DNA from 3 places in the Mesorhizobium sp. BR1-1-3 genome. Region 2 is predicted to be linked to each of the others. Evidence: predicted binding sites of a transcription regulator. Region 2 holds the regulator's gene; each other region holds the start of a gene.
The links. Region 2 encodes LexA, which represses DNA repair genes until DNA is damaged. Its sites were predicted from a motif close to TGTTCNNNNTGTGTTCNG; they were not measured.
Positions count from the first base shown of each region.

Region 1: a site for LexA is predicted at 1,869-1,886, ahead of dinB (DNA polymerase IV). Genes of this name have one in related genera too.
Region 3: a site for LexA is predicted at 1,676-1,693, ahead of LB559_RS31425 (ImuA family protein). Genes of this name have one in related genera too.

Region 1 covers NZ_JAIUIC010000022.1:2,833-6,106, reverse strand. Annotated here, with positions in the region: gene LB559_RS31090 (2OG-Fe(II) oxygenase) at 1-650, shown strand, start outside; gene LB559_RS31085 (dihydrofolate reductase family protein) at 675-1,274, opposite strand; gene LB559_RS31080 (winged helix-turn-helix transcriptional regulator) at 1,378-1,794, shown strand; gene dinB (DNA polymerase IV) at 1,916-3,163, shown strand; gene LB559_RS31070 (cupin domain-containing protein) at 3,173-3,274, opposite strand, start outside.
Region 2 covers NZ_JAIUIC010000001.1:32,062-35,335, reverse strand. Annotated here, with positions in the region: gene LB559_RS00155 (ComEC/Rec2 family competence protein) at 1-1,513, shown strand, start outside; gene lexA (transcriptional repressor LexA) at 1,507-2,247, opposite strand; gene kynU (kynureninase) at 2,658-3,274, opposite strand, start outside.
Region 3 covers NZ_JAIUIC010000023.1:10,755-14,028, reverse strand. Annotated here, with positions in the region: gene LB559_RS31440 (HpcH/HpaI aldolase/citrate lyase family protein) at 1-667, shown strand, start outside; gene LB559_RS31435 (DUF1737 domain-containing protein) at 719-925, shown strand; gene LB559_RS31430 (metallopeptidase family protein) at 1,112-1,534, opposite strand; gene LB559_RS31425 (ImuA family protein) at 1,717-2,739, shown strand; gene LB559_RS31420 (DUF6504 family protein) at 2,681-3,274, shown strand, end outside.

The sequences.
Region 1 (3,274 bases), on a different contig from region 2:
ACGGTTTCGGCTGCGCGGTGATCGAGAAATTGCTCTCGCCCGAAGAATGCCGGGAGATCGCCGGCCTCTATCCCAAAGAAGAGCATTTCCGCAGCCACATCCATATGGCCAGGCACGGCTTCGGCAAGGGTGAGTACCGCTATTTCCGCTATCCCTTGCCCGACCTTCTGGGCGGCCTGCGCAGCGCGCTCTATCCCAGGTTGGCCGAGGTCGCCAATCGGTGGAACGAGCGGATGGGGCAGGCCATGCGTTATCCCGCGACGCATGCCGCGTTTCTCGATCAGTGTCATGCCGCCGGCCAGACGCGGCCGACGCCGCTGCTGCTGCAATATGTGCCTGGCGACTTCAACTGCCTGCACCAGGATCTCTATGGCGACCTCGCCTTTCCGCTGCAGGTGGCGATCCTGCTCTCCGAGCCGGGCCAGGATTTCACCGGCGGTGAGTTCGCGCTGACCGAGCAGCGGCCGCGCATGCAGAGCCGGGTCGAGGTGGTGCCGCTGCGCCAGGGCGACGCCGTTGTCTTTGCCGTCCACAACCGGCCGGTGCAGGGCACCAAAGGCAATTACCGCGTCAACCTGCGTCATGGCGTCAGCCGGCTGCGCTCAGGCATGCGCCACACGGTCGGGATTATTTTTCACGATGCGAAGTGAGCAGGGAGAAGATGGAGGTCCCCCTCACCCCGCCGGTGCATAGCGACTGACCACCATGCCACAGTCATAGGTCTTCGAGCCGAGCAGCCGCAGGTTTCTAAAACCGCCCTGATCAAAAATCCGGCGGCCCGCACCCAGCACCGCCGGGTTGATGAAAAGCTGAAACTCGTCGACCAGCCCGGCCGCAATCAGCGCCGACGCGAAACCGGCGCCGCCGAACACGGCCATGTCGCCGCCCTCGCCCGCTTTCAGCGCATTGACTTCGCGCGGCAGGTCGCCGCTGGCCACGCTCGTGCGCTCCCAGACCGGCTCCCCGGCCGATTGCTTGAGCTTATCACTGAGCACCACCTTGCGGGCGTCGACGATGCGTTGTGCAAAGGCGTAGAACGGATCGTGTGGAAACTTCTTGGCGGCATTGCTCCAATGGGTGAGATAGCCCTCCTGCGCCATCTTGCGGCTGAGCAGGATGGTATCGACGCCTGTGAAGACAGCGTTGAAGTCCTGCTTCAGCTCATCGTCCCAAGCGCTCTCGTCACCCCACTCCCAGAGCTGCCAGGAATGGTCCTCGGTGGCGCCGACAAAGCCGTCGACCGACATCTGCATCTGCAGGACCAGCTTTTTCACCGTCATTCTCCTCACGGCTATCGCAAAATAGTTTACATTTGGAACTGTTGACGCAAGGCCAAAACGATGTCAATAGTAAAGTGATTTAGAAATGGAACCATAGATGGCGACGCGCGAAAAATCCGACTGCCCGATCAACCTGTCGCTCGAACTCATCGGCGACCGCTGGACGCTGCTCATCATCCGCGACATGGTCTTCGCCGGGAAAAAGCACTTTCGCGAATTCCTGCAATCCGACGAAGGCATCTCCTCGCGCACGCTGGCCGAGCGACTGCAAACGCTTCAGGACGAAGGCATCCTCACCAGAAGCGACGACCCGACGCATGGCTTGAGAACGGTCTACCGGCTGACCGAAGCAGGCATCGACCTATTGCCGGTGCTGGCGACGCTCGGCGCCTGGGGCAGCAAGCACCGCAAGGCCGACGAGAGATTGGCCAAGATTACCGATCAGTTGGCGGCAGGCGGCGAAGCAGCGCTGGAAAAGATGAAAGCGGCGCTGCGAGCGGAGCATAGTGTCTAGGCGGTTGCGTTCAAGCCGAACCGGCATGGCTGTTGCCGCACCCAATCGCCCTTCGCTTGACAACGATCCATCTTTGTTCTTTATTTGTTCCAATCTATCAGCAACTGCGGATGTGCGGTCGATGGAAACGACAGCCACCATCCTGCATGCCGATCTCGACGCTTTCTACGCCTCTGTCGAGCAGTTGCTCGATCCGTCGCTGCGCGGCAAGCCGATCGCGGTGGGCGGCGGCGTCGTGCTCGCCGCTTCCTATGAGGCGCGCGCCTTCGGCGTGCGTGGCGGTATGCCAGGGCGCAAGGCGCGCGAACTCTGCCCGCATTTGATCTTCGTCGGCGGCAATTTCAGCCATTACCAGCGGCTGGGCGATGCGGCGATCAAGGTGCTCGACGATTTTACGCCTGTAGTCGAGCGCATTTCCATCGACGAGGCGTTTGCCGACGTCGCCGGCTGCACGCATCTGTTCGGCTCGCCGCAGGAGATCGCGACAACCATCCGCCGCCGCGTGCGGGCCGAACTCGGCCTGCCGATCTCGATCGGCGTGGCGCGCACCAAGCATCTGGCCAAGATCGCCTCGCAGGTCGCCAAACCCGACGGGCTGGTGGTCGTCGAACCCGGCACCGAACTCGCCTTCCTGCATGATCTGCCGGTCGGACTGATGTGGGGCGTCGGCCCGGCGACCAGGGCGCGACTGGCCGAGATCGGCGTCGAGACCATCGGTCAACTGGCCAGGACGCATCGCGGCGCGCTGACGCGCCTGCTCGGTCCCGCCGCCGGCGAAAAGCTCGCCGCCCTGTCCTGGAACCGCGACCCGCGAAAGCTGGAGACGAAGCGCCGCGCGCATTCGGCCGGCGCCCAATCGGCGCTTGGCCAGAAGCCGGCTGTGGCACGGGTCATCGTGCCGACACTGCTGCATCTGGCCGACCGCGTCGCCAGTCGGCTGCGCGCCAAGGCAAGGCCCGGCCGCACGGTGACGGTACGCGTGCGCTTTGCCGATCTCAGAGCCGTCACCCGCTCGATCACGCTTGACCAGCCGATCTCGGCAACCGCGATGCTGGCCGAGATCGCCGGCGATCTGGTGCGCGGCGTGCTTGCCGACAATCCACAGGAGAAAACGATCTCGCTGCTGGCGATCTCGGTCTCGCATCTTGAGGAAAGCTTCGAGTTGCAGCTCCACCTGCCGCTTGGCCTCGCCGACGAGAGGCGCCGGCCCGGCACGAAGAAGGGCCTAGCACGCTTCGACGCCGACCGCGCCATCGACAAGATCCGCGAGCGCTTCGGCAAACAGGCGGTCGGCTACGGCACCGTGGCACTGGAGGCGGCGCGCTCGGTTCCCGACGAATTCAGGGAGTTGGCGGAGAAGGAGCTGTGAAGCCGGGGGCTACTCCATCTCTTCGCCGTCCCAGTACCGCCTCACCGCTCCCATGTCGAAAATGCCGTCGCGCCGGCGCAAGGCGTCGACCGCCATCTTGTTGGAATCTGG
Region 2 (3,274 bases):
CGTCGGCGTGCGCGCCGGCATTCCCGACGACATCAATGAGGCGATGCGACGTACCGGCATCTACCACATCATCTCCATTTCGGGACTGCATATGGCTCTGGTCGCCGGCACCATCATGGGGTTGCTGCGCGGCGCCTTCGCCTTGTTTCCCGATTTTTCCGCGCGTCGCCCGGTCAAGAAGTATGCCGCTGCCGCCGCACTGTTCTCGATCGCAGCCTACCTCGTCATCTCAGGTATCGTCGTCGCCGCCGAACGCAGCTTCATCATGCTGGCAGTGATGCTGATTGCAGTTCTGTTCGATCGAGCAGCACTCACCATGCGCAATCTGGCGATCTCGGCGATCGCCGTCATCGTGGTGTCGCCGCATGAGGTGGTCGGCCCGAGTTTTCAGATGTCGTTCGCCGCGACCGCGGCTCTGGTCGGCGCCTATGCCGGCTGGGCGGATCACCGCGCGGGAAAAGCAAGAACGCCGCCGCCGAAGCGATCCTTGCCCGGGTTCCTGACACGAAAATTCCTGCTGGCGGCAATCGGTCTGGCCATGACCTCGATCATCGCCGGCAGCGCCACGACGCTGTTTGCCATCTGGCATTTTCAGCGTGTGTCGCCGCTCAGCCTGTTCGCCAATCTCGCGGTTATGCCGATCGTCACCGTCGTCATGTTCCTGGCCGTCGCCAGCGCGCTGCTGATGCCTTTCGGATTGGATTGGCCAGCTCTCTACCTGATGGGCAAGGGCCTGACGATGATGATCGCCATATCAGGCTGGATCTCCGAGCGTTCGCCTGTCGATGGGGTCGGGCTGATTTCGCAGCAGTCGGTCCTGCTGGTGGCCATTGCCCTGGTCATCGCGACGATGGCGACGACATGGCTGCGGCTCGCGGCTCTGCCATTCGCGTTGGCAGGCTTGCTGACCGTCTCGGATACGCGCACGCCCGATGTGCTGATCTCGGAAGACGCCCGGCTGGTGGCGTTGCCGATCGGTGGCGGTGAGCTTGCCGTTAGCCGGCAACGGCCGAACGGATTCACCGTCGACAACTGGAAACGCGCGCTGACATCGGAAACCATTGTCGTTCCGGAAGTGTTCGACAACAGCGATGGGCAATTCGACGTCGCGGATGCCGTTGAGCTACCGCCGGGATCGCCGTTCTATTGCTCCTCAGGCGTTTGCGTGGCCAGGCACATGTCCGGTGCGATCATTGCCTATGTCGAGGACCGCAAGGACACCTGGAAAGCCTGCGGCTTCGCCGAGCTGATCGTCGTCAACGACGCCACCGCCTATGACGCCTGTCATAACCCGCTGGTTCTCGTCATCACCAAGCGGCAACTGGCTCGCAAAGGCAGTGCCGCGGTCTTCTTCGATCGCCAATCGGCGACCACGCCGGCGACGATCAGCTTCGCGGTGGACAGCCCATATCGGCCCTGGCACACGCAACGCAAATACTCTCGCGAGGCGAGGGGGCTGGCACCCTTCAAGAAACCCGAGAAGCCAGTGGTCAACCCACAGCCGTCTCAGTAGCGACGGATCAGGCCGACGAGCTTGCCTTGCACCTTGACCCTATCGGGCCCGAAAATCCGTGTCTCGTAGGCTGGATTGGCGGCTTCGAGGGCAATCGAGGCGCCCTTGCGGCGGAACCGCTTCAGCGTCGCTTCCTCTTCATCGACCAGCGCCACGATGATCTCGCCGGGGCTGGCCGTGTCGGCGTTGCGGATGATGACGGTGTCGCCGTCGAAGATGCCGGCCTCGATCATCGAATCGCCCTTGACCTCCAGCGCATAGTGCGCGCCGCCCATGATCATGTCCGGCGGCACCGAAATCGAATGCGTCTGATGTTGGATGGCATCGATCGGCACGCCGGCGGCGATGCGACCCATGACCGGGATCGAAACGGCAGAGACCGCATCGTCGTCATTGCCGGGCGAAGGCATCCGCGAAGGCGCCGGCTTGATCTGCCGGCCAAGAGCACCACCCTGACCAAGACTGCCCTGGATGACGCTTGGCGAAAACTTCTTTGCCGCATTGAGGCCTGGCGCGATGGAGTCCGGCAGCCGCAGCACTTCCAGCGCGCGGGCCCGATTGGGCAGCCGGCGGATAAAGCCGCGCTCCTCAAGGGCCGTGATCAGCCGATGAATCCCGGATTTGGAGGCAAGGTCGAGCGCCTCCTTCATCTCGTCGAAGGATGGCGGAATGCCGCTCTCCTTCAGGCGTTCGTGGATGAACATCAGCAGTTCATGTTGCTTGCGTGTCAGCATGGCGGCCCCCAGGTTCCCTGAAACCAGAATCGAAAAACAAACCCAGAACAAACACTATCTGTTCCAGTTGTGTTCTGCAACCGTTTAAAGTTTAATGAATTTGTTAAGGCTACTGAAATTATTTGGCGCTTGCCAGCGGGTTACGATCGACGGGCGCCACCTTCGGCAATGCGCCTGCTCACATTGAAATTGTTATGGTTAATGACCTGTGGCTTATCCCCTACCAAAGCTTGGCATTATCTGTCGATCGACCTCGACAAGGGGCGATTGCAACCTTCGGGACGTTCGTTGGCCGTGAACGAAACGGAGCCAAAACGCCAACGTCAGTTGGGCATTTTGGCTGGAAATTCAGCTCTCCGTTATTTGCCAGGCAGTGAGGGCAGCGACGGCGGATCGCCGGGATCGGTGCGTCAGGTAACGGCTTCCTTGACGGCGAAACGCTGGTCCTTCCATGCACCCGTGCGCAGAATGTCTTCCAGAACCTCAACCGCCAGCCACACATCCTTGTAGCTGACATAGAGCGGCGTGAAGCCGAAACGGATGGTCGACGGTGCGCGGAAGTCACCGATCACCCCGCGCTCGATCAGCGCCCGCATGATTTGATAGCCATGGTCGTGAAGGAACGACACCTGGCTGCCGCGCCTGGTCGCGTCGCGGGTAGTCTCCAGCGCGAGACCGTAGGCGCCGCACTTGGCTTCGACGAGCTGGATGAACAGTTCTGTCTGCGCGACGCTCTTCTTTCGCAATGCCGCCATGTCGACGTCGCTCCAGATGGCAAGCGCGCCTTTGAGCGCCCGCATCGACAGGACCGGTTGCGTACCGCACAGAAAACGGCGGATGCCGGTGCCGGCAACATAACCCCGTTCGAAGGCAAAGGGCCGCGCATGGCCCCACCAGCCGCTGAGCGGCTGGCTGATATCGCCGTGGTGGCGCTGTGCGGCATAGATGAAGGCCGGCGCGCCCGGACCGCCGTTGAGGTACTTGTACGTGCAGCCGACAGCGAAATCGGCATTTGCCTGATCGAGCT
Region 3 (3,274 bases), on a different contig from region 2:
CAATGCGATATCAGGCGAATGGGGCGCCGACGACCTGCTGGCTGCCGCAAGCTGCGAACCCGACGGCATCCTTCTGCCCAAGGTCGACACGCCGCGCGACCTGCTCGAGGCCGGCGACGTGCTCGACGATAATTTCGCTCCCCACAGCGTGAAACTATGGGCGATGATCGAGACGCCCAAGGCGCTGCTCAACATCGGCGCCATCGCCGAACTTGGCCGCGATCCGGCCTCGCGGCTCAATTGTTTCGTTGCCGGAACGAATGATCTGGTCAAGGAGACCGGCATTCTGGCGACGCCTGACAGGCGCTACCTCGTGCCATGGCTGATGCAGATGGTGCTGGCCGCACGCGCCGGCGGCATCGACATGCTCGACGGCGTCTCCAACGATTTTCGCGACCTCGACGCCTTCGCCCATGAATGCGCGGAAGCCGCGGCCATGGGGTTCGACGGCAAGAGCCTCATCCACCCGGCCCAGATCGAAGCCGCCAACCGCGCCTTCGTGCCGTCCACGGAAGCGGTGGCCGAGGCACGCTCGGTGAAGGAAGCCTTCGCGCTCGCCGAGAATGCCGGCAAGGGTGTGATCGCGCTGAACGGCAGGATGGTCGAACGGCTGCACCTGGCGCAGGCCGAAAAACTGCTGGCGAAGGCAGCCGCCATCGGGTCATAAATGCTCGATGGATGCGAGCGGACTACAGCTACTCACGACAGGAATTGAACAATGAAACTCTACCGCTTTCTGTCCGCTCCGGACGATGCCAGCTTCTGCCACAAGGTGACAGCGGCGCTGAACAAGGGCTGGCATCTGTTCGGCTCGCCGACCTATGCCTACGACAAGAAGGCCAAAGCGATGCGTTGCGGCCAGGCCGTGGTCAAGGATATCGACGGTCAGGAATACGGGCCCGATACCAAGCTGAGTGACTGGTAGATTTGAAAAGCTCCGACGCAGGTGTGTTGAGATTCAGGTCAGGCCGAGTCGAAAATGGTGGTTTCCGAGAACCGGAGCGGAGCGTACTTTTGGGTACGTGAGCACAGTTCTACCGCGACGCGGTAGAGCGGGGAAGCGCAGGAAGCCATCATTTGCAGGCGGGCATCACCTGAATATCAGCGCACCCTACTCCGCCGCCTCTTCGATCTTCTCCATATCATCGTCCGACAGGCCGAAATGGTGGCCGATCTCGTGGATCAGCACGTGGGTGACGATGTCGCCCAGCGTCTCTTCGTTCTCGGACCAGTAATCGAGGATGGCGCGGCGGTAGAGCGTGATGCGGTTCGGGCCTTCGCCGGTCTGCGGGTTCCAGCGCTCGGCGATGCCGCGTCCCTCGAACAGGCCGAGCAGGTCGAATGGCGTTTCCAGCGACAGATCGTCCATGATTTCGTCGGTCGGGAACTCGGCGATCTGGATGACGATCTCGCCGGTCAGCTTGCGAAAATCCTCCGGCAGATGGGCGTACGCCTCCAGCGCCAGGAACTCCATTTCGTCCATCGAGGGCGAGAGTTCGTCGTGCCAGGTGCGGGTCTTGTAGATGCGGGCCATGCTTTGTCCTTTGATCCCGGCATATAGGCTTTCGCACCGGAATCGGCAAATGAACGGGCCGATGCGCCTGCGCCATCCCTGCAGAGAGGAATAAATTCCCCATGACTCTGCTTGACTCTTGGGATGCGCTCTGGAATCTATAGGAACATAACAGGAACAATTGTGAGTGGAAGCTGACCGTCATGGCGATGACCGCCGTGGCGCGGGAGACTGTTTTTGCCCTGCGCCGCCAGATCGCGAAAATCGAGGGAACGCTGCCCGAGCGCTTGGCTGCGCCGGCAGCCGCACCCTTTGATGCTGACGTCAACACTGATCTCACAATCGTCCGGCGTGGCATTGCCGCGGCGTTGCCGGATGCGTTCCTGCCTATCGGCGTCGGGCGCCTCGATGCCGCCCTGAGCGGCGGGCTGCCGAAGGCCGCCCTGAGCGAAATCCATGGGCTTGAAACCCGCGATGCCGGGGCCGTCGCCGGCTTCGCTTTGTCGCTCACCAGCCTGATCCTCAAGCAAACGCCGGGGCTGCCGGTGCTGTGGATCGGCACATCGGAGATTTTTCGCGAGGCCGGCTTTCCCTATGCCAGGGGGCTTCACGCCTCGTTCGGCATCGAGCCGGAGCAATTGCTGTTTTCCGAGGCGCCAAGGCTCGTCGATGCACTGTGGGTCGCCGAGGAGGCGGCCCGGATGACGGCGCTCGCCGCCGTCATCCTGGAAATCCGCGGCAATCCGCAGCGGCTTGACCTGACCGCGACACGCCGGCTGCATGCAAGGGCGCAAGCGGCCGGCCGGCCGGTGTTCCTGCTGCGGCAGGCGGCTGGGCCCGAACCGACGGCGGCACCCGTCCGCCTCATCGTCGCCTCGGCGCCGGCGGTGCCGCGCGACACCATCGCCGGGCCGCTGGCCGGCTCGATCGGCCGCCCGGCCTTCACCCTCACCATCGGCAAGAGCCGCACGGCCCTGCCTGGACAATTCACACTGGAGTGGAACCCCGATGAACGCGCATTCGACGAAAGAGCGGGCGAGGCAAGAGACCGGGCAAAGAATCCTGTCCCTGTGGTTTCCCTATCTGGCGGCGGAAAGAATCCTGCGCCAGCGTCTGGGGCGGTCCTGGCGTTCCCGGCCGTCGGATCACCCATCTCACCCGCCGCTCGTGATCAGCCATCGCGACCGCAACGCACAGCGCATCTCGGCCCTCGACGAGCGGGCTGAGGCGCTGCACCTGAAGCGCGACATGGGCATCGCCGATGCGCGCGCCATGCATCCGTCGATCGACGTCGTCGAGGCCGATCCGGAAGCCGATCGCCGCCTGCTCGAAGGCCTCGCCGACTGGTGCGACCGCTACACCCCGCTGGTGGCGCTGGACGGGGCAGACGGCCTGTTTCTCGACGTCACCGGCTGCACCCATCTGTTCGGCGGCGAGCGCGCCATGCTGGACGACATCCTGTCGCGCTTCTTCCATCAGGGTTTCGATGTCCGCGCCGGGCTTGCCGCGACGCCGGGCGCTGCCTGGGCGGCGGCACGCTTTTGCGGCGACCGCATCGTTGTGTCAGGCGAGGAGGAGGCGCTGCTGGCGCCCCTGCCGCTGGCCGCGCTGCGCATCGAACCTTCGACCCGCACCAGCCTGGAAAGTGTGGGCCTGCGCACGGCGGGCGCCGTCATGGCCGCACCGCGCGCGCCGCTCGCCCGCCGCTTCGGCGCCCTGCTGCTCCTGCGCCTCGACCAGGCGCTTGGCCGGCTCGACGAG